4 regions of the Nonomuraea sp. NPDC050663 genome follow, and region 4 is predicted to be linked to each of the others. Evidence: riboswitches for the same ligand, from Rfam matches in the RefSeq annotation. Region 4 holds a riboswitch; each other region holds the start of a gene.

The links. Region 4 has a riboswitch for cyclic di-AMP ahead of ACIBH1_RS14785 (hypothetical protein). Riboswitches for the same ligand answer to the same signal wherever they lie in the genome.
Region 1: another riboswitch for cyclic di-AMP. It lies ahead of ACIBH1_RS16730 (C40 family peptidase); the one in region 4 lies ahead of ACIBH1_RS14785 (hypothetical protein).
Region 2: another riboswitch for cyclic di-AMP. It lies ahead of ACIBH1_RS13295 (coiled-coil domain-containing protein); the one in region 4 lies ahead of ACIBH1_RS14785 (hypothetical protein).
Region 3: another riboswitch for cyclic di-AMP. It lies ahead of ACIBH1_RS38610 (NlpC/P60 family protein); the one in region 4 lies ahead of ACIBH1_RS14785 (hypothetical protein).

Annotation. Positions count from the first base shown of each region.
Region 1 covers NZ_JBITGL010000004.1:832,005-837,087, reverse strand. Annotated here, with positions in the region: gene serA (phosphoglycerate dehydrogenase) at 100-1,689, shown strand; gene ACIBH1_RS16735 (class I SAM-dependent methyltransferase) at 2,119-2,931, opposite strand; gene ACIBH1_RS16730 (C40 family peptidase) at 2,957-3,541, opposite strand; cyclic di-AMP (ydaO/yuaA leader) riboswitch at 3,554-3,700, opposite strand; gene ACIBH1_RS16725 (3-isopropylmalate dehydrogenase) at 3,800-4,831, shown strand; gene ACIBH1_RS16720 (branched-chain amino acid aminotransferase) at 4,952-5,083, shown strand, end outside.
Region 2 covers NZ_JBITGL010000004.1:17,181-22,263, reverse strand. Annotated here, with positions in the region: gene ACIBH1_RS13310 (DinB family protein) at 1-95, opposite strand, end outside; gene ACIBH1_RS13305 (MmcQ/YjbR family DNA-binding protein) at 107-475, shown strand; gene ACIBH1_RS13300 (class I SAM-dependent methyltransferase) at 477-1,130, opposite strand; gene ACIBH1_RS13295 (coiled-coil domain-containing protein) at 1,213-2,160, opposite strand; cyclic di-AMP (ydaO/yuaA leader) riboswitch at 2,164-2,302, opposite strand; gene galT (galactose-1-phosphate uridylyltransferase) at 2,370-3,416, opposite strand; gene ACIBH1_RS13285 (DeoR/GlpR family DNA-binding transcription regulator) at 3,413-4,192, opposite strand; gene ACIBH1_RS13280 (50S ribosomal protein bL37) at 4,313-4,390, shown strand; gene ACIBH1_RS13275 (TetR/AcrR family transcriptional regulator) at 4,409-4,993, opposite strand; gene ACIBH1_RS13270 (FAD-dependent oxidoreductase) at 5,059-5,083, shown strand, end outside.
Region 3 covers NZ_JBITGL010000017.1:160,675-165,757, reverse strand. Annotated here, with positions in the region: gene ACIBH1_RS38620 (cytochrome P450) at 1-432, opposite strand, end outside; gene ACIBH1_RS38615 (LuxR C-terminal-related transcriptional regulator) at 856-1,068, shown strand; gene ACIBH1_RS38610 (NlpC/P60 family protein) at 1,098-2,150, opposite strand; cyclic di-AMP (ydaO/yuaA leader) riboswitch at 2,162-2,299, opposite strand; gene ACIBH1_RS38605 (amino-acid N-acetyltransferase) at 2,553-3,113, shown strand; gene ACIBH1_RS38600 (RDD family protein) at 3,200-4,753, shown strand; gene ACIBH1_RS38595 (RDD family protein) at 4,854-5,083, shown strand, end outside.
Region 4 covers NZ_JBITGL010000004.1:319,620-324,702, forward strand. Annotated here, with positions in the region: gene ACIBH1_RS14780 (alpha/beta fold hydrolase) at 1-840, opposite strand, end outside; gene ACIBH1_RS14785 (hypothetical protein) at 939-1,793, opposite strand; cyclic di-AMP (ydaO/yuaA leader) riboswitch at 1,955-2,091, opposite strand; gene ACIBH1_RS14790 (NADP-dependent oxidoreductase) at 2,233-3,177, shown strand; gene sigJ (RNA polymerase sigma factor SigJ) at 3,183-4,115, opposite strand; gene ACIBH1_RS14800 (hypothetical protein) at 4,108-4,491, opposite strand; gene ACIBH1_RS14805 (FtsX-like permease family protein) at 4,582-5,083, opposite strand, start outside.

The DNA of each region.
Region 1 (5,083 bases), 510 kb from region 4:
ACTCGTGAACGCGTTCACAAGGCCGGATAGACTCTTGGGGATCCCACGGGGGCCCGTCGAAGTGCCCCTGATCACGCCCGCCCTTAAGGATCCGCACCTGTGAACAAGCCCGTCGTCCTGGTCGCAGAGGAGCTGTCGGAGGCCGGTCTCGCCGTCCTCGGCGCGGACTTCGAAGTCCGCCACACCGATGGCGCCGACCGCTCCCAGCTCCTGCCCGCTCTCGCCGACGTTGACGCGCTCATCGTCCGCTCCGCCACGCAGGTGGACGCCGAGGCCATCGCGGCCGCGCCGAAGCTGCGCGTCGTGGCCCGCGCGGGCGTCGGTCTCGACAACGTCGACGTCGAGGCCGCCACCAAGGCCGGTGTGATGGTCGTCAACGCGCCGACCTCCAACATCACCAGCGCCGCCGAGCAGACCATCGCGCTCATCCTGGCCAGCGCCCGCAACACCGCCCAGGCCCACGCGGCCCTGAAGAACGGCGAGTGGAAGCGCTCCAAGTACACCGGTGTCGAGCTCGACGAGAAGGTCGTCGCCATCCTCGGCCTCGGCAAGATCGGCCAGCTGGTCGCCCAGCGCCTGCAGCCGTTCGGCGTCGAGCTGATCGCCTACGACCCCTACCTGCCGCCGGCCCGCGCCGCGCAGATGGGCGTGCGCCTGGTCAGCCTCGACGAGGCCATCAAGACCGCCGACTTCATCACCGTGCACCTGCCCAAGTCGAAGGAGACCCTGGGCCTGCTCGGCGACAAGGAGCTGCACGAGGTCAAGCCGAGCGTGCGCATCATCAACGTCGCCCGCGGCGGCATCGTCGACGAGAACGCGCTCTACTCCGCGATCAAGGAGGGCCGCGTCGCCGGCGCCGGGCTCGACGTGTTCTCCAAGGAGCCGATGACCGAGCACCCGCTCTTCGAGCTCGACCAGGTCGTCGTCACCCCGCACCTGGGCGCCTCCACCCACGAGGCCCAGGAGAAGGCCGGCACCCAGGTCGCGCGCAGCGTCAAGCTCGCCCTCGCCGGCGAGTTCGTGCCCGACGCCGTCAACGTCCAGGGCGGCGCCGTCGCCGAGGACGTCAAGCCGGGCCTGCCGCTCGCCGAGAAGCTGGGCCGCGTCTTCACCGCCCTGGCCGGCGAGAGCGCGACCAAGCTCGACATCGAGGTGCGCGGCGAGATCGCCACGCAGGACGTGCGCGTGGTCGAGCTGGCCGCCCTCAAAGGCGTCTTCGCCGACGTGATCGAGGAGCAGGTCACCTACGTCAACGCCCCGCTCATCGCCAAGGAGCGCGGCCTGACCGTCGAGCTGGTCACCAGCGAGGAGAGCCCCGACTGGCGCAACGTCATCACGGTGCGCGGCGTCCTGGCCGACGGCCGCCAGGTCTCGGTCTCGGGCACGCTGTCCGGTCCCCGGCAGATCACCAAGATCGTCGAGGTCAACGGCTACCAGATGGAGATCGAGCCGACCGACCACCTGGCCTTCTTCGCCTACGCCGACCGTCCCGGCATCGTCGGCGTGGTCGGCCGCATCCTCGGCGACCACTCCATCAACATCGCCTCGATGCAGGTGTCGCGCGACACCAAGGGCGGCCAGGCGCTCATCGCGCTCACCGTCGACTCGGCCCTCCCGGCCGAGGTACTCGACCAGATCGTGAGCGAGATCGGCGCCGAGAGCGGACGCTCGGTCGACCTGGCCGACTAGCCCGTTCCCTGGTACGGCCGGCGTCTCGTCACGAGGCGCCGGCCGTTTTGTTGTCTCAGGATATGAGATAGTAGGACGTCCTACGAGACAACCGGGTTATCCTGACGGGGATGCGCCAGGTACTCGTACTTATTACCTGCCGCGGCGAGGCCTGTTAGGGCAGGTCGACGACTCGCCGCGGCGAGTGGCGCGTGTCGGCCGTTAAGTCCCCCTCCCGGACGTCCGTGACCCGGACCGAGGGACCCAGGCCCGGTTTGGATTCGCGACCGGAGTCCGACATTTCCCAGCCAACGCCCGCGAAGCGAGACGAGTCACTTCATGTACGAGATGTATTCCTGGAACGCGCCAGAAGAGACCGAGAACGAGGCGGTCGAGGCCGTCCAGCTGTCACTGGACCGCCGCGACAACGGCGGCCGCCCCAGCGAGTGACTAGAACGCCAGCCGGTACATGACGGCCATGCGCCGCATGAACGGCAACATCCTGGCCACCCCCACCAACGCCCGGTAGCGCACCCCCACCCGGTCGTAACCTCCGATGTCGAAGGCGCTCACCGCGTCGAGGCAGCGCAGCCGGGGGTGGACGGAGGTCAGCTCGGCCGCACCGTCCACACCCCAGTGCAGCGTCGCCCCGGCGACCTGGACGGGCTTGTTCATCCTCTGCATCCTGATGCCGCGACGGCTGAAGGCGTCGAAGACGAACTGCCCGCCGGGGAAGTGCTCCACGATGCGGCGGAACAGCTCGCGGCCCTCCTCCTCGCGCAGATACATGGTCAGGCCCTCGGCCACCACGAGCACCGGCAGGTCTCCCGGCACCTGGTCGAGCCAGCCGGGAGGGGTGACCGACGCCGCGACGAGCTCGTAGCCGGGACGATCGGCCGGGTAGAGCTTGCGCCGGAGGTCGATGACGTCGGGATAGTCGACGTCGTACCAGCGCACGCCGGAGCCGGGGTCGACGCGGAAGACGCGCGTGTCCATGCCGCAGCCCAGGTGCAGCACGGTGCACGAGGGATGCGCGGCGAGGAACTCGCGCGTCCAGCCGTCGAAGTGGAGGCTGCGCAGCGCGACAGTGGCGGCGTCGCCGGGCTTCATGCCGACCTGGGAGAAATCGTGGTCGATCTTCCTGACCGCGTCGAGCGCCATGGTGTCGTGCAGGATCGAGCGGGGGGAGCCGGCGTCGACGGCCTTGCCGTACAGGGTGGCCAGCATGGTGGCCTGCGCGCCGGTCAGCCGGATCTTCTCCATGCCACCACGATAGATCGGGAAGGGCTCACAGGCTCGCGGTGAGCATCGCGGGTGCGGGGGCCCGCCTCTGCTTGAGCTGGGCCGCCCAGATCGTGACGCCCTTGGGGTCGGGCCGCACCGCGCCCACGAACGCCTGGCGGCGCCAGCCGCTGAGCCTCTCCTCCTTGACCACGTCGCCCGAGTGCGGCGCGTGCACCATGTAGCCGGGCCGGCTGATCATGCCGACGTGCCCGAGCCCGGAGAAGAAGACCAGGTCGCCGGGCTTGAGGTCGTCCCAGGAGATCTTGCGGTCGAAGGCTGAGTACTGCTCGGCCGCGGTGCGCGGCAGTTCGATGCCGGCGTTCTCGTAGGCTCGCAGCATCAGCCCCGAGCAGTCGTAGCCGCTGCCGGAGGCGCCGCCCCACACGTACGGCGTGCCGCGCTCGGCCATGGCGAAGGTCAGGGCCTTCTTCCAGGCGGGCGGCTTGAGGGCCTTGTCGCGGATCTCCTTGATCCCGGCGCCGTCAAGCGTGAGGGTGACGGGCTTCTCGGGGGCGGAGGCGGAGGCGGGGGAGGCGGTGAGCACGAGCGCGAGTCCGAGGGGAGCGGACACGAGCATGGCGAGGCGCAAGGAGGACAGGGGATTGACCTTCCACGGGGCCGGCCGGGTTAGCTGACGGGCTCGGACCTGGAAGCGCGGCCCTACGGCGGAAACCGCCGATTCGCCCCGGGGGAACGTGGGTCCCCGGCTCCGCCACGGACGGCGCGGCGGATTAGGCAGGTCAGGACTCTAACGAAATGGTCAAAAGGGCGCAAATCAGACATTTACCTGTGTCCGAATCCTGAGATGTGTGTTCGTACGGCGAGACAGGCCGGTAAAGTGCTGCGCATGACACGTTTGGCAGTGATCCCCGGAGACGGCATCGGCACCGAAGTCGTGGCCGAGGGGCTGAAGGTCCTGGAGGCCGTGGGCGTCAAGTTCGACACCCACCACTACGACCTCGGCGCCGCGCGCTACCACCGCACCGGCGAGACCCTGCCCGACTCCGTGCTCGAGGAGCTGCGCGGCTTCGACGCCATCCTGCTCGGCGCCGTCGGCGACCCCAGCGTGCCCCCGGGCATCCTGGAGCGCGACCTGCTGCTCAAGCTGCGCTTCGAGCTCGACCACTACGTCAACCTGCGCCCGGTCAAGCTCTTCCCCGGCGTGAAGACCCCCATCGCCGACGCGGGGCCCGAAGACATCGACATGGTCGTGGTGCGCGAGGGCACCGAGTCGCTCTACGCGGGCGCCGGAGGCGTGCTGCGCAAGGGCACCCCGCACGAGGTCGCCACCCAGGAGTCGCTCAACACCGCCTTCGGCGTCGAGCGCGTCGTGCGCTACGCCTTCGACAGGGCCCAGTCGCGCCCGCGCAAGCACCTCACCCTGGTCCACAAGACCAACGTGCTCACCTTCGCCGGCGACCTGTGGGCCCGCACGGTCAAGCGCGTCGCCGCCGACTACCCCGAGGTCACCACCGACTACCAGCACGTCGACGCCGCGTCGATGTTCTTCGTGACCCACCCCGCGCGCTTCGACGTGATCGTCACCGACAACCTGTTCGGCGACATCATCACCGACATCGGCGCCGCCATCGCCGGCGGCATCGGCCTGGCCGCCAGCGGCAACGTCAACCCCGACCGCACCGCGCCGAGCATGTTCGAGCCGGTCCACGGCAGCGCCCCCGACATCGCCGGCCAGGGCAAGGCCGACCCGACCGCCACGATCCTGTCGGTCGCCATGCTCCTCGACCACCTCGGCCACGCCGCCGAGGCGGTCCGCGTCGAGCAGGCCGTCGCCGCCGACATCCTCGCCCGCACCCCTGGCCGCAGCACCGGCCGGATCGGCGACGACATCGCGACCCGAGTAGCCGGCGGCGCCTAGCCGCACGGCTGGGCGCCCTCCGCGCTCGGCCACCCCCGAATGCCCGGTGGCTGGACAGCTGCCGGGTATTTCTTTTTACGTCCTAGTATTGGTCACGCAGTCGTTCATGAAGGGAATCCCATGACTCAGCTCAGCTTCGATGTGCAGCTCTCCGACCACGCGCGCACCGATGCGGAGCGCGAGCAGGTACTTTCCAGTCCCGGGTTCGGGCAGCACTTCACCGATCACATGATCTCGATCGACTACACCGAA
Region 2 (5,083 bases), 300 kb from region 4:
TCGCACTTCCAGGCCAGCGTGTCGCGCTGGTGGTCGAGGAAGGCCTTCAGCGTCTCGTACTCGGGAGCGATGTGTGGGGTCTCAGCGCGTGTCATAGCGTTTGATTATGGACCCGCTGGAGGAGCTCCGCCGCCGGTGCATGGCGATGCCGGAGGCCACGGAACGCGTCAGCCACGGCGAGCCGACCTGGTTCGTGCGCGGCAAGAAGACGTTCGTCATGTACGCCGACCACCACCACGACGACCGGCTGGCCTTCTGGTGCGCGGCACCGCCGGGAGTGCAGGAGGAACTGATCGCCGAGGATCCCGAGCACTACTTCCGCCCGCCGTACGTCGGGCACCGCGGCTGGCTGGGCGTCTACCTCGATGTGGAGGTCGACTGGAAGGAGGTCGGCGAGATCGTCGCCGACGCCTACCGCTGCGTGGCGCCCAAGACGCTCGTGGCGAGGATGAACGCCGACCGCCCGGAGGCGTGAGTCAGGCGCGGGCGCGCACGGCCAGGATGTTGGGCACGGCGTGCTCGCGCGGCTCGTGGACGCTCTCGATCGTCAGTCCCGAGGCGATGAAGGCGTTGAGGAAGTCCGACAGCGGCAGGTGGTTCATCCCGACGCGGTCGCGCACACCCTGGGCGTTCCACCACGGAGCTCGCTCGTGCCAGCCCCGCTGCCGGTAGGTGTGGTGGACGACCACCCCGTCCTCCATCACCTGCACGTGCGGCCCGTTGAAGCAGGGATGCACGCCGTAGAAGACGAAGACCCCACCGGGGCTGAGCACCCTGGCGGCCTCGCGCAGCATGGCGGGGAAGTCGGGCAGGTCGGTGGAGGTCCACAACGACACCACGGCGGGCAGGCTCGAATCGCGCAGCGGCAGGCGCCCCGCGTCGGCCTGGAGCAGCGGGCCCCCGGTCCTGGTCCTGGCCAGGCGCAACTGGTCGGCCGACCGGTCGAGGCCGAGCGGGATGCGTTCGGTGTCGCGGATGACCTCGAAGTACTGCCCCGTGCCGCATCCCAGGTCGAGGCAGAGCCCTTCTCCCGGGCCCAGGATCTCGGCGAGCGGCGCGTAGTTCATGCGGTAGAAGGAGGAGTTCCAGGTGTCGTACCAGTCGGCCAAGCCGTCATAACGAGCCTTCATGGGACCAGCTTCACCCACGGAACGGGACAAGGAGCACCCCACCCAGGCGTCCGCGCCAGATACCTGGGTGGGGCACGGCTGTTCAGAGCATCGAGATGTGCACGTGGTCGTAGTGGTTGGCGGTGATGCCGCCCCGGTCGGACATGGCACGCCACCCGCTGCCCTGGTTGATCCGCTGCTTCCAGATCACGTATTTCACGCCGAGCTTGTCCATGTTCTTCACGGCCCAGGCGGCCACCTGGTCGCCGAGCGTGTTGCCCGCCGCGCTCGGCATGGCGCCGCCGGAGCTCATCATGAAGTCGCACGCCCTGCCGAGCGGGTGTTCGCCGCTGTTGTCGACGCGGTAGCAGCCGACGGAGAACTGCAGGGCGAAGTTCTTCTGGACCTCCGCGCGCATCAGGCGGGTGCGCGGGGTGATGTTGTCGGAGCCGCTCGGCAGTTCGGGGGCGAAGCTGCCGTCGGAGCGGCGGCCGGTGCCGTACGGCACGAGGTCTTCGAGCTTGTCCTTGATCTCGCCGATCAGCTTCTCGGCCTCCTTGCGCTGGCTCGCCAGCTCGGAGGTCTCGGTCTTGATCTGCGCGGCAAGGGCGGTCGCCTGCTCGGCGGCCTGCTGCTTGGCGTCGCGGCCGGCCTTGACGCCGGCGATGGCGGCCTTCTGCTCCTCGGTGATCTCGTTGAGCACGGCGGCGCCGGCGCTGGAGTCGGGGGTGAGGAAGGGGGTCACGCCGGGGTTGCCCTGGTAGTGGAGCTGGGCGATCTGGCTGATGAGCTTGTGCGCGTCGGCGAGCTGGGCCTCGGCCTGGACGAGCCGGTCTCTGGCGGCCTTCTCGTCCTTCTGCGCCTTGGCCAGGGAGACCCGCTTGGCGTTGTAGGCCTCGAGGAGCTTGTCGATCTTCTTGTCGAGGCTCGTCAGCTCGGCCCGGAGCTTGGACTCGCTCGGCTTGGGATCGGCCGCGGCGGGGGAGCCGCCGACGGTGAGCGCCACCGCGGTGCAAACCACCGCGGTCAGCATTGCGGACTTGGCCGCCAAGAGCCTTCCTCTCCTCCTGCCGACCGGGTTAGCTGACGGGTTCGGGCGCGGAGAGCTGCCCTACCACCGAAGTGGATTCACCCCAGGTGCGATGGGTCCCCGGTTCCCGGGCGACGCGCCCGGGATTAGGCGTGCGACGGCTGTGACAGCCGGTGCGAGAGGGATACTAACGGTAAAACGGAGGTAACGCGACTCCAAGCCGAGACCGCTTAGAGATCTACCTGAGACCTCAGAAGATCGGCGGCCATCTCCGGGGGCACGTCGTTGACGAAGGCGCCCATCGCCGACTCCGATCCGGCCAGGTACTTCAGCTTGCCGGGCGCGCGCCGGATGCTGAACAGCTCCAGATGAAGATAGGCCAGGTCACGGCCCTGACGGACCGGCGCCTGGTGCCAGGCGGAGATGTACGGCATGCGCACGTCGAAGAGCCCGTCGAAGGCGCGCAGCACGCTGGTGTAGAGCGGCGCGAAGGCGGCACGCTCCTCCTGCGTGAGCGCGGGCAGGTCGGGCACCTGGCGGTGCGGGTAGATGTGCACCTCGAACGGCCAGCGCGCGGCGTGCGGCACGAACGCCGTCCACAGCTCGTTGGCCGCCACGACCCGCGGTCCTGCACGCTCGGCGCGCAGGACGTCGGCGAAGAGCGTGGGGGTCTTGGCGGCCGCCGCCAGGTGGCGCCGGGTGCGCGGGGTCACGTACGGGTAGCCGTAGATCTGCCCGTGGGGGTGGGGGAGCGTGATGCCGATCTCCTCGCCCCGGTTCTCGAAGCAGAAGACCTGCTCCACGCCCTCGATGCCGGACAGCTCCGCCGTACGGTCGGCCCAGGCCTCCATGACCAGCCCCACCTGCTCGTCGGAGAGCTGGGAGAAGCTGGAGTCGTGGTCGGAGGTGAAGCAGACGACCTCGCAGCGGCCCACGCCGGCCCTGGAGCCCTCGGGATAAGTGCCCAGATTGGTGGAGAACGACGGGAAGCGGTTCTCGAACACGACGACGTCGTAGTCGGAGGCGGGGATCTCCGACGCGCGGCCCTCGGTCGACGGGCACAGGGGGCACTCGTCGGCGGGAGGCAGGAACGTGCGGGTCTGCCGGTGGCTCGCGATGGCCACCCATTCCTCGGTCAGCGGGTCGAAGCGCAGCTCCGAGGCGAGAGGCCGCGGGTCGAGCGGACGGTGGTCCACGGCGCTTCTGTCGGCGTCGTCGCGACGGTCGAAGTAGATCAGCTCCCTGCCGTCGGCCAGGTGCGTGATGGTGCGCTTCACTTCGTGTCCTCCGCGATCAGTAGTTCCCCGGCGCGCTCCGCCAGTTCCATGCGCGCCTGTTCGTCCAGGCCGGCGTCGGTGATGACGACGTCGGCGCGAGACAGCTCGGCGATCGTGCTGATGCCGACCGTCTGCCACTTGGTGTGGTCGGCGGGCACCACCAGGCGGGCGGCGCACGCCACCAGTGCCCGGTCGGTCTCGGCCTCCAGCAGGTTGGGGGTGGTGAATCCGGCGCGCAGGCTCATGCCGTGCACGCCCAGGAAGACCGTGTCGACGTGCAGGCTGCTGATCGCGGCCACGGCCACGGGGCCGACGAGCGCGTCGGAGGGCGTGCGCACGCCGCCGGTCAGCACCACCGTGCGGTCGTCGCGCTGGTTGCGGTGGAAGACCTCGGCCACGGGGATCGAGTTCGTGATCACGGTGAGCTCCGGCACGTCGACCAGGTGGTGGGCCAGCGCCCAGATGGTGGTGCCCGCCGACAGGGCGATCGCGGTGCCGGGGCGGACGAGCTGGGCCGCGCGGCGGGCGATCGCCTCCTTCTCGGCCTGCTGGCGGCTGGTCTTGGCGGCGAAGCCCGGCTCCTCGGTGGAGCCCGGGCCGCTGATCGTGGCTCCGCCGTGGACCTTCTCCAGGAGCCCGCGTTCGGCGAGCACCTCCAGGTCGCGGCGGATGGTCATGTCGGAGACGCCCAGGTCGCGAACCAGCTCGGAGACCCTGACCGCGCCGTGCCGCCGGACCCGCTCCAGGATCGTCTGCTGGCGCTGCTGTGCGAGCATCGGGCCTCCTTCCAACACATTCCACCAAATTATGACACGCCTGTGTTGAAGTGTGAGCGGTTGACCGGGCCGGGATCCCGCGAGACGTTGTGACCTACACCACATCCTCCTGGAGGTGCCATGGCCAAGCGAGCACGCAAGAGCAGGGCACGCAAGAAGAAGAAGGCGAACCACGGCAAGCGCCCAGCCTCGCGCTAGCCGTACGGCTCGCGGGTGTCAGGGGGTGCGCCAGGCACCCACGAGCCGCGCCATCTGCTCGGCGTAGAACTCGCCGAACTCCTCGCGCCCCATTCCGGTGACCGCCTGCGCGAGCTGGGGGAAGACGACCCCCGCCGCCGACATGGCGAACATCGCGATCATCGCCGCACCCGGATCCACGTCGCCCGGCAGCTCGCCCGCCTCCTGCCGCTGCCGCAGCTCGGCCACGTTGCGCCGCATCTCCTCGACGAACGCCGGGTCGGGCGGCGCCTCTCCCAGGCCCTCCCAGACCATCAGGCGGCCGAAGTCGGGGTTGGCCGCGTTGGCCCGCACGTAGGAGGCGATGAGCGTGCCGAGGTCCTGGTCCGGCTCGGCGAAGGCGCTCTCGTGCCCACGCCACTGGGCCACGACGTGCTGGTAGAGGCCCTCCTTGCCGCCGAAGTAGTAGGAGATCAGCTGCTTGTTGATGCCCGCGCGGGCGGCGATCTCGCTGACCCGTGCCCCGGCGTAGCCCTTGGCTCCGAACTCCTCGACGGCGGCTTCGAGGATGCGGGCCTTGGTGCGCTCGGCGTCGCGCTGCTTGTCCTGGGGCGCTCTTCTCATGCGCCGCAGCTTATCAACCATCCGGATGGTTGACAGAATTATCCGAATGGATGATAGTCGGTGGCATGAGAACTCACATCGCCGTGATCG
Region 3 (5,083 bases), on a different contig from region 4:
CAGCAGGATGCAGGTCGCGACCATCTCGTCCTCGGTCAGCTCCTGGTTCTCGACCAGGACGCTGAGCAGGTCGTCGCCCGGCCACAGGCGGCGCAGGACGATCAGCTCGCGGAAGTACTCGCGGAACTCCGCCCGTGCCCGCAACGTCTGGGCCTCCTCGTCGGAGGGCAGCAGCGGATCGAGGCTGCGGGCCAGCTTCTCGCTCCAGCCGCGGAAACGTTCGTGGTCGCTCGCGGGGACGCCGAGCAGCTCGGTGATGACCAGCACGGGCAGCGGGTAGGCGAAGCGGGCGATCAGGTCGGCCTCGGCGGGCAGCTCGTCGACGAGCTGCTTGGCGATGCCCTCGATGCGCGGCCGCAGCCGCTCCACCATGCGCGGGGTGAAGGCCTTGCTGACGAGTGAACGCAGTCTTGTGTGCTGCGGCGGATCCATGAACAGGAAGGATTCGGCTCCGGTTGCGCCATGGCCGAAACGGGGATCGCGTAACACGGCCGTGCATCGTTCATGGGTCGTCGCGAGGAGCATACCGAGCGGCGTTCTGACCAGGGGAGCATGCTCTCGGAGGCGGCCGTAAGTTGGGTATGGGTCGCGAAGAAACTCGGGGTCGGCGGGATCGAAGCCGAGGAGATCCGCTGCGGTCACGAGGCACGCAGCCCGGGTGTCAGGATCATTGTCGAGATCTCCCGGCTCATCACGACGTGTTCTGACATATCGTGAGTAGTTCACATTGTGTTGATCACGTCAATAGCGCTGGTCAAGTGGGGAGATGGCCCACCTTGACGACCTTTCCAGAATGCGTTTACCGTTTCGCTCGGGCGAGACACCGCCGGCTTCTGCAGTGGGGGGAGGCTCCGGATGGATTTACTCACCGAGGGCGTTGAGTTGAGCCGGGCCGATCTGGCTCTGCTCGGTGAATTGGCCAAGGGCGTCACGGTCGATCGGGTGGGCCGCAGGCTGGACATCAGCGGGCGGACCGTACGACGCCGTCTGCGGGTCATCTGCGACCGCATCGGAGTGGCGACCGCCATCGAGGCGGTCGCCTGGGCTGCGCGCCGTCAGCTTATCTAGGCCGTCGGCTGGTCTCCGGCTGACGGGCGTCAGTCCGCGATACGTACGGCTCCCGCCCACGGGCGGCGGCCGATGGGGGCCAGCCTGACGACATCTCCGGTCTGCGGGGCGTGCACCATCATGCCGCCGCCGACGTAGATGCCGACGTGGTGCAGGTCGCTGTAGAAGAACACCAGGTCACCCGGCCTGAGCTCCTCCTTGGAAACATGCCTGCCGGCCGTCCAGAGATCGCCCGTGTAGTGCGGCAGGCTGATTCCGACCTTCTGGTAGGCGGCCATCACCAGACCCGAGCAGTCGTAGGAGTTGGGGCCCTCGGCTCCCCACACGTACGGCTTGAGCTGCTGGGTCAGCGCCCAGCGGGTGGCCTCGGCGGCCTTGCCGCTGCCGATGATCGGCAGGTTGACGCGCACGGCGCGGCCGCGGTTGCTGGCCTGGGCGAGTGCATCGGAGTAGAGCTTGCTCTCGACCTTGGCGACCAGCTTGACGATCTTGTCGCGCCGCCCGTCGAGATCGGAGATGAGCTCCTGCACCTGGCTGATCCTGGCGGTGGCGTCCTTCTCCGCCTGCGTCGCCTTGTTCATCGCCTGGGCCACTTCCTTGAGCTGGCCGCTGTGCTGCTCCTCCAGGGCGGAGGTCGTGGCGGCGCTGTCGAGGAAGGTGTCGGGGTCACCCTTCTGGCTGAAGGCCATCGCGTGGTCGTACCCGCCGGAGATGTAGGCGCTCTGCGCCAGCAGCATGGCCGTACGGCGCTTGGTGGCGAGTTCGCGCTGGCGGCTGGCCAGGGTCTTCTGGGCCTCGGCCGAGGTCTTCTCGGCGTCCTTCAGCTTCACCCGCTGGCCGTTGTACTGCTCGGTCAGCTGCCCGATCTGGGTGTGAAGCCCCTCGGCCTGCTTGGCCAGCTCGTTGATCGTCGGCTCGGGATCGGCCGCCGCGGATCCCAGCGGGAAGGCGACGGTCAGCGCCATGAGGGCCGCGCAGACGGCCACGACCCGCCTGCCGCGCCGGGCGGCGAGCGCGGGGTGTTCCGGGGGGCGGGCGTGCTTGCCCGCCGACTTCCCTCCACGACCGCGTGTGCGCTTCACCAAGCAGCCACCTCTCCTCTCACCGCGCCGACCGGGTTAGCTGTCGGGTTCGGGCCGGAGCAGCCCTACCGAGCGGCTGCTCGGACTCACCCCAGGTGCATTTGTGGTTCCCCGGTTCCCCCGACGAGGGGATTGGGCGCATCCCCCCGCAGGATCACAAAGGGATATCGACGCTGGACACTAGTGCACGATCAGTTCCTGCTCAACCAGAACTGCGAATTCCGTTGAGGTTTGGCATCGTCCGGATCACGCCAGGATCACGCGCACGCGCGGTCACCCGAGTGTTGTGCGCAGTTTACGGTGCTTTGGGACTGCTGTGACCAGCGGTGACTCCTGGGGCTCGGCGGCCGAGCAGGCCGGAGATAGGGGCTAGCCGTAAATAGATCGGTACGCTGGAGCCTCATGGAGCAGGTCGCCGAGCGCGAGACCAAGACGTTCGTCAGGCGTGCACGCACGGCCGACGTACGGACGATCAAGCGTCTCGTCGACACCTATGCCGGTGCCGGGCCACGGCTTCTGGAGAAGGCCACCGTCACCCTCTATGAGGATGTCCAGGAATTCTGGGTAGCCGAACACGATGGAAAAGTCGTCGGCTGCGGCGCATTGCACGTCTTGTGGGAGGACCTCGCGGAAATCCGTACGGTCGCCGTGGATCCCGATCTCCGGGGCACGGGCGTGGGCCACCGGATTGTCGCCGCACTCATCTCCACCGCCCGCGAACTCGGCCTGCGCCGGGTCTTCTGCCTCACTTTCGAGGTTGACTTCTTCGCCAGACATGGCTTCCTGCCCATCGACGGCACCCCCGTGTCGCCCGAGGTGTACGCCGAACTGCTGGCCTCCTATGACGAGGGCGTGGCCGAGTTTCTCGACTTGGAGCACGTCAAGCCGAACACCCTCGGCAACACTCGGATGCTGCTGCACCTGGCGGCAAATGACGCGAGTGTTGACCAAGGGGAAAGGTGATTGTTGATACCTATGCCGATACCTTGGGCAGCAGCAAGCATGTGTCCTGACATGTGCCACATGCGAACTCGAAGTGAGGTGACACGGTGAGCACCGGACAGCCGCCGTATCCACAGGGTGATCCCGATGAGAACGACAAGCCCCGGGCTCCCGAATACGGACAGCAGAACGCAGACCCAGACGTGACCGTCGTCGGCTACCGCGCCGAAGACGGCACCTACGGCCAGCAGCAGGGTTACGGCCAGCAGGGCTATGGCCAGCAGCAGCCGTACGGCCAGCAGCAGCAGGGCTACGGCCAGCAGCAGGGCTATGGTCAGCAGCAGGGCTACGGCCAGCAAGGCTACGGCCAGCAGGGTTACGGCCAGCAGCAGCCCGGTTACGGCGACCAGCAGCAGGCCTATGGCCAGCAGTCGGCGTCGGGCCAGCAGGGCTACGGCCAGCAGCAGCCCGGTTACGGTGACCAGCAGCAGGGTTACGGTCAGCAGGCCGCCTCCGGCCAGCAGTACGGCCAGCAGCCCGGCTACGGTCAGCAGCAGGGCTACGGCCAGCAGCAGCCGAGCTACGGCGACCAGCAGCAGGGTTACGGCGACCAGCAGGCCTACGGCCAGCAGTCGGCGTCGGGCCAGCAGGGTTACGGCCAGCAGGGCTATGGCCAGCAGCAGCCCGGTTACGGCGACCAGCAGCAGGCCTACGACCAGCAGCAGGCTTACGGCCAGCAGTCGGCGTCGGGCCAGCAGGGCTACGGCCAGCAGCAGCCGAGCTATGGCGACCAGCAGCAGGGTTACGGTCAGCAGGCCGCCTCCGGCCAGCAGTACGGCCAGCAGCCCGGCTACGGTCAGCAGCAAGGCTACGGCCAGCAGCAGCCGAGCTATGGCGACCAGCAGCAGGGTTACGGCGACCAGCAGCAGGCCTACGGTCAGCAGGCCTATGGCCAGCAGCCCGCCTCCGGCCAGCAGTACGGTCAGGGCACCCAGCCCGGCTACGCCCAGCCGGCGTACGGCCAGCAGCAGCCCGACTACGGCCAGCAGCAGTACGGCACGCCCCCTGCCTACGGCCAGCAGCAGTACGGCCAGCCCGCCTACGGCCAGCAGCCCGGCTACGGGCACCAGCCGGTGGGCGTGCAGCCTCCCGGCGCCCCCGCCCCGCTCGCCGAGTGGTGGCAGCGCCTGGTGGCCAGGATCGTCGACGGCGTGATCCTCGGAGTCGTGGCGGGCATCCTGACCGCGATCTTCGGTTTCCTCGTCCCGAGCTACAACTGGGCGACGGGCGGATCGAGCGGCAGCTGGGTCCTCTACTACCTCGTCATCGCCATCGTGACGACGGCGGTCTGGGTCGGCTACGACTTCTTCATGAACCAGCTGAAGGCCCAGACGGTCGGCAAGATCATCATGGGCATCAAGGTGGTCCAGGTGGGCGGCCCCGTGCAGCCCGGCGGTCTGCCGACGGACGTCTCGTTCAAGCGGGCGCTGGTGACCTACGGCGGTTACATTCTCTACGGCCTCGCCTTCTTCCTTCCCTTCGGAATGGGGCTGGGCGGACTGCTGGTGGCCGTGAACGGCGCTTCGCTGCTGTGGGACAAGCCTCTTCAGCAGACGTTCGCCGACAAGTGGGCCAAGACCGTGGTCGTGAAGGTCAAGTAACCCGACCGAGCACAAACGGGGGCCGGCAGATGCCGGCCCCTGTTTCGTACCCGGGCCCGAACCAAAATGTGCGATATAGCCCGGTGGGAGGTGAGTGGATATGACCGAGACCCCGCCAGGGACGCGTGGGGTCCCCGCCGAATGGTGGGAACGCTTCGCGGCGCGCCTCATTGAGGCGCTCGTCTTCGGCGTCCTCTATTACATTCTGTCCATCCTGCTGTGGCTCTTCTTCCGGACTGTCGGCCTTCCGGATGGCCTGATCGTCGTGGGCGCCTGGTTCTTGGCGGGCGCCGCCTATACCGGCTATGAGTGGCTCGCCCTTTCCAGGCG
Region 4 (5,083 bases):
CCGGGTGATCTCCGTGACGAACCGCTCCCAGAGCGGGCGCGGCAGGTCATGGCCCATGCCGGGGAAGGTGATCAGCCGCGCTCCCGGGACGGCGGCGGCGGTGGCCTTGCCGCCGTCCACCTGGATCAGCGGATCGGCCTCGCCGTGGAGGACGAGGGTGGGCTTGTCCACCTCGGCGAGGCGCTCGGTCCTGTCGCCGGAGGCCAGGATGGCCACGAGCTGGCGGGTGGTGCCGGCCGGGTCGTAGGCGCGGTCGTAGGCGAGGCCGGATAGCTTGACGATGCGTTCGCGGTCCGGCTCGTAGCCGGGCGATCCGATCACCGACCAGACGGCGAGCGCGCGGTCGACGGCGGTGGCGCGGTCGGGGGCCGGCGGGGAGAACAGCGCGGCGCTCGCCTCGGGGGTGGGCGGTCCCGCCTTGCCGGGCGTGGACATGATCGAGGTGAGGGAGAGCACGCGGTCGGGGTGGTTGATCGTGAGCTCCTGGGCGATCATGCCGCCCATCGAGACGCCCACCACGTGGGCGGCGGGCCAGCCCAGCGCGTCGAGCAGGCCGACGGTGTCGAGCGCCATGTCGGCGAGCAGGTACGGCGACTGCGCGTTGCCCGAGAGCGCGGCGCCCAGATCGGGGACGCCCGCTTCGTGCAGGTGGGTCGACAGGCCCACGTCGCGGTTGTCGAAGCGCACCACGTGGTGGCCCTGCTCGGCCAGCAGCTCGCAGAAGGCCTCGTCCCACATGATCATCTGGGAGCCGAGTCCCATGATGAGCAGGAGCGGGCGGTCGCCGGGGGTGCCGAAGCTGTCGTAGGCCAGTTCCAGGCCATTGGCTTTCGCGCTCATGGTCACGCGAACAGAATGTCATTCTGTTCGCACGAGGTAAAGGGGACGGCCCGCTGAAAGGGGGATTCAGCGGGACGTCCCCTTTGGTCCGTGCAGGCTCAGCGCTTGGCGAGCTTCTTGATGCGGTCGCGGCCCAGGAAGAGGCCGCCGCCCAGCACCGCCAGCCCGCCCACCAGCACGAGGCCGGCGGCGTTGGTGTCGGAGGAGCCGTCGATGTTCTCCTTGGCGGCCATGTTCGACACCGGGGGCGCCTCGGCCGAAGCCGCGGCGACGGTGGTGTCCTCGTCGGACTTCTCGGCCGGCTTGGGCGCGGCGGCCTTGGCGGCGTCGGCCTTCTTGCCCGCCTCGGCGGCGGCCTTGGCGGCGGTCTGCGCGGCGCTCAGCGGCAGCGGCTTGGCCGGGTTGCCGTCCTTGCGGCCGTAGGCGCCGGTGGAGAAGGCCACGGGGTGGTTCTTCTTGCCGGAACCGTTGCCCCACTTGGTGATGACGTACTCCACCTTCGCGTGGCCCTGGCCGCCGACACCGCTGACGGTCAGGCTGCTGGTGTTGAAGCTGCCGCCCATCAGGTAGGCGAAGGTCTTGGCGTCCAGGTCGAGCATGATGCCGCGGTTGGAGGGGGTGCCGGGGCCGCGGTCGCCGACGAAGAACGGCGCCTTCTTGCCCTTGTAGATCACGTAGCCCTCGGTCATGAGCGGCCAGCTGGGGCTCGCGGCGAGGCCCTTCTGCATGGGGTGGCCACTGGCGGGCAGGCCCGTGTCGCCGTTGCGGCCGGAGCCGTCGTCCCAGTAGTACGAGGCGGTGGTGGAGCCCTTGAGCAGCATCTGCTTCTGCTCCTGCTTGGCCACCGGAGTCATCTCGACGTCGGCGTGAGCGGGGACCGAGAGGGTCATGAGACCGGCCAGGACGCCGGAGGTGAGCAGGGTGAACGTACGCATGCCAATGCGGGGTGCCATGAAAAGCTGAATCCTTTTGTGCGGGGATGGGGAAAGGCGCCTGATCAGATGGGCGTAGCCGGGCTCTGTGCCGGACGGTCGCTACGCGAGGCGCAAAAGATCGTTAAAAGGCGGGACTCAGTTCCCGGATACCGCTGCGACTGAAAGGTGATGCACGGGCGTGTTCCTCTCCATCTCGCCTACCGGGTTAGCTGACGGGTTCGGGCGTGGAGATGCCCTACCGACTCGCTGGTCGGATTCACCCCAGATAAGTGGGTCCCCGGCTCCCGCTCGGTGCGGGACTCGGCGTCTGCCTGACTCCATGGACAGTAGGCCAAGAAACGGTCAATTGCCAAACTAATCCCATAAATCGGGCAAAAGATCTACCTCTAATGGTGATGAAATGCCAGGTCCAACCCGGCTTTCCGGCCGCTGGATCCCCTTTGTTTTCATGGGATGCATGAAAGCTGTCGCCGTGTCCCGCTTCGGGGCGAGCCCAGAACTGATGGAAGTGCCGAAGCCCGCCCCTGGCCCCGGTCAGGTCCTCGTACGGCTCAGCGGCGCCGGGCTCAACCCGTTCGACTGGAAGGTCGCCGACGGGATGCTCAAGGACTCCGCGCCCCACCACTTCCCGCTGATCATGGGCGTCGACGGCTCAGGAGTGGTCGAGGCCGTGGGCGAAGGGGTGGATGTCGTACGGCCGGGCGACGCCGTCTACGGCCAGTTCATGGACCTGGCCTCGGGCGGCGGCTCCTATGCCGAGTACGCCGTCACCAAGGCGGGCTCCGTCGCGCTCGCGCCCCGCTCCCTGCCGCTGCCGAACGCCGCCGCCGTCCCGATCGCCTCCATGACCGCCTACAACCTGGTGGACAGCGCCCGCGTCACCGCGGGCCAGAAGGTCCTGATCATCGGCGCCACCGGCGGGGTCGGCCAGGGAATCACGCAGTTCGCCTCGACCCTCGGCGCCCACGTGATCGTCACCGCGGGGGCCGACATGGCGCCCCTCATGCGGGAGTACGGCGCGGCCGAGACCGTCGACCACCTCGCGGGCCCCGTGGTCGCCTCCGTGCGCGCCCTGCACCCGGAGGGCGTCGACATCCTCTTCGACCTCGTCCAGGACGCGTCGGGCTTCGCGGCCGCCGCCGACCTCGTCAGGCCGGGAGGCGCCGCGCTGACCACCCAGGGGGTCGCGGACGTGGGCTCCCTGACGGAGCGCTCCGTCAGGGCGGTCAACTTCACCAACACCTCCAGCGCCTCGCTCCTGGAGACGCTCGCCTCGCTCATCGACGCGGGGCTGTACGGCGTGCGGATCGACGCCGAGGTGTCGCTGGAGCAGGCCCCCGCCGCCGTCACCCGCAACCGCGCGGGCGGCGCCAGGGGCAAGACGATCGTCAAGATCGCCTGAACGCCCTACTCCGGCCGCCTGGCTCCCCGGGTCCACGCGCGGAGCTTGTCGGGGTTGCGGACGGCCCACATGCGGGTCACCTGGTCGTCCGTGATCTCGAAGGCGATCACCGCCACCGTGACCCCGTCGTTCTGCGCCACCAGTCCGGGCTGCCCGTTGACCGTACTCTCCACCAGGGTCAGGCCCGGTGCGCGGCCGGCCAGCCCGAGCGCGAAACGCACCACCTGCTCGCGCCCCTCGATCGGATGGAGCGCCGCGCTGACCAGGCCGCCGCCGTCGGCGACCACGGTCGCGTCGGGGTCGAGCAGGCCGACGAGCGCCTCGATGTTCTTGGCCTCCCATGCCTGCTTGAAGTCCCTGACGACGGCGGCGCGCCGGGCCGTGGGGGCGGAGGAGGCGACCTGGGCGTCGCGCAGCCGCCGCCGCGCCGAAGTGGCCAGCTGGCGGCAGGCGGCGTCGCTGCGCCCGACGATGTCGGCGACCTCGGCGAAGGAGTAGCGGAAGACGTCGTGGAGGATGAAGGCGACCCGTTCCGCCGGGGTCATCGAGTCGAGCACGACGAGCAGGGCCATGTTGATCGACTCGTCGAGGGTGATGCGGTCGGCCGGGTCGGCGACGGTCTCGCCGGACGGCGCCCCTGTCCACTCCGCGGGCGCGGGCACCGGTTCCGGGATCCACTCCCCCACGTAGCGTTCGCGCCTGGCGCGGGCCGAGCCGAGCATGTCGAGGCAGATCCGCCCCGCGACCTTCATCAGCCAGGCGCCCGGAGTCCCGATGGCCTCGCGTTTGTCCTCGGGCAGGGCGTACCAGCGGATGTAGGTCTCCTGGACGACGTCCTCCGCGTCGGCCAGCGAGCCGAGCAGCCGGTAGGCGAGGTTGGTGAGCTGGCGCCGCTCGGCGATGATCGGGTCGTACGGGGTGTTCGTCGGCTCAGCCACGCGACGCCGCCGGGGTGCGCACGTCGGCGGCGGGAGCCGCGGCGGACTGCTCACGCCTCGGCCACAGCCGGCTGGCCTGCACGAGGCTGACGCCGAACAGCAGCACGCCCAGGGGGACGTGGACGGCCGTCGCGCCCGCGAGACCCAGCGCCACCTGCGCCGACACGATCAGCAGGAAGCCGGTCGCGTGCATGATCGGCTTGGGCGAGCCGCCACCGGGACGCCATGCCAGGACCGCGGCGACGACGTGCACGACGGCCACGACGAACACCGTGTACGACGACATGCTGTGCAGGGTGTGCCCGTGGGGGGTGGTGAGCAGCAGGCCCGCGGTGATCGGCGCGGCGAAGAGGGCCAGGGTCTGCAGAACGATCACGATTCGCAACATCACAGGTGACTCCGTATCCGGGTGTGGACCGTCATCCATACGACGACGCTGCCGCCCGGAATGTGAGGTGTGATCCGTTCAGCCGCGCAGGGATTCTGCCACGGGACGCCGCGATCCGAGGAGAGCGGGGACGCTGGTGAGCAGCGCCACCGCGAGCACGGCCGCCGCCACCAGCGCGAACAGCACGGGGATCGAGGGCAGCGTGACCCTGGCGCCGTCGCCTCCGGTGATCAGATTGATCATGCCGAAGAGGGCGAACCCTCCGGGGAAGACCCCCAGCGCCGCCCCCACGAGAGCCGGGAGCACCTGCGCCGCCGCCATCGCCGTACTGACGTCGCGCGGAGTCGCGCCCAGCGCGCGGGCCAGGGCCGAGGAGCGGCGGTTGTCGAGGACGGTCGCCCAGGTGATGACGAGCGCGTTGACGGCCGCCAGGCCGAGCAGGACGACCGTCCACACCAGCAGCACCTCGCGCAGCACCTCCACCTGCGCCTGGCCGTACGCCGGCGTGCCGGACCGCGAGGAAAGGAAGGCGTTGAGCACCAGCAGGACGAACAGGCCGCTGACGGTGACCGCGATGCTG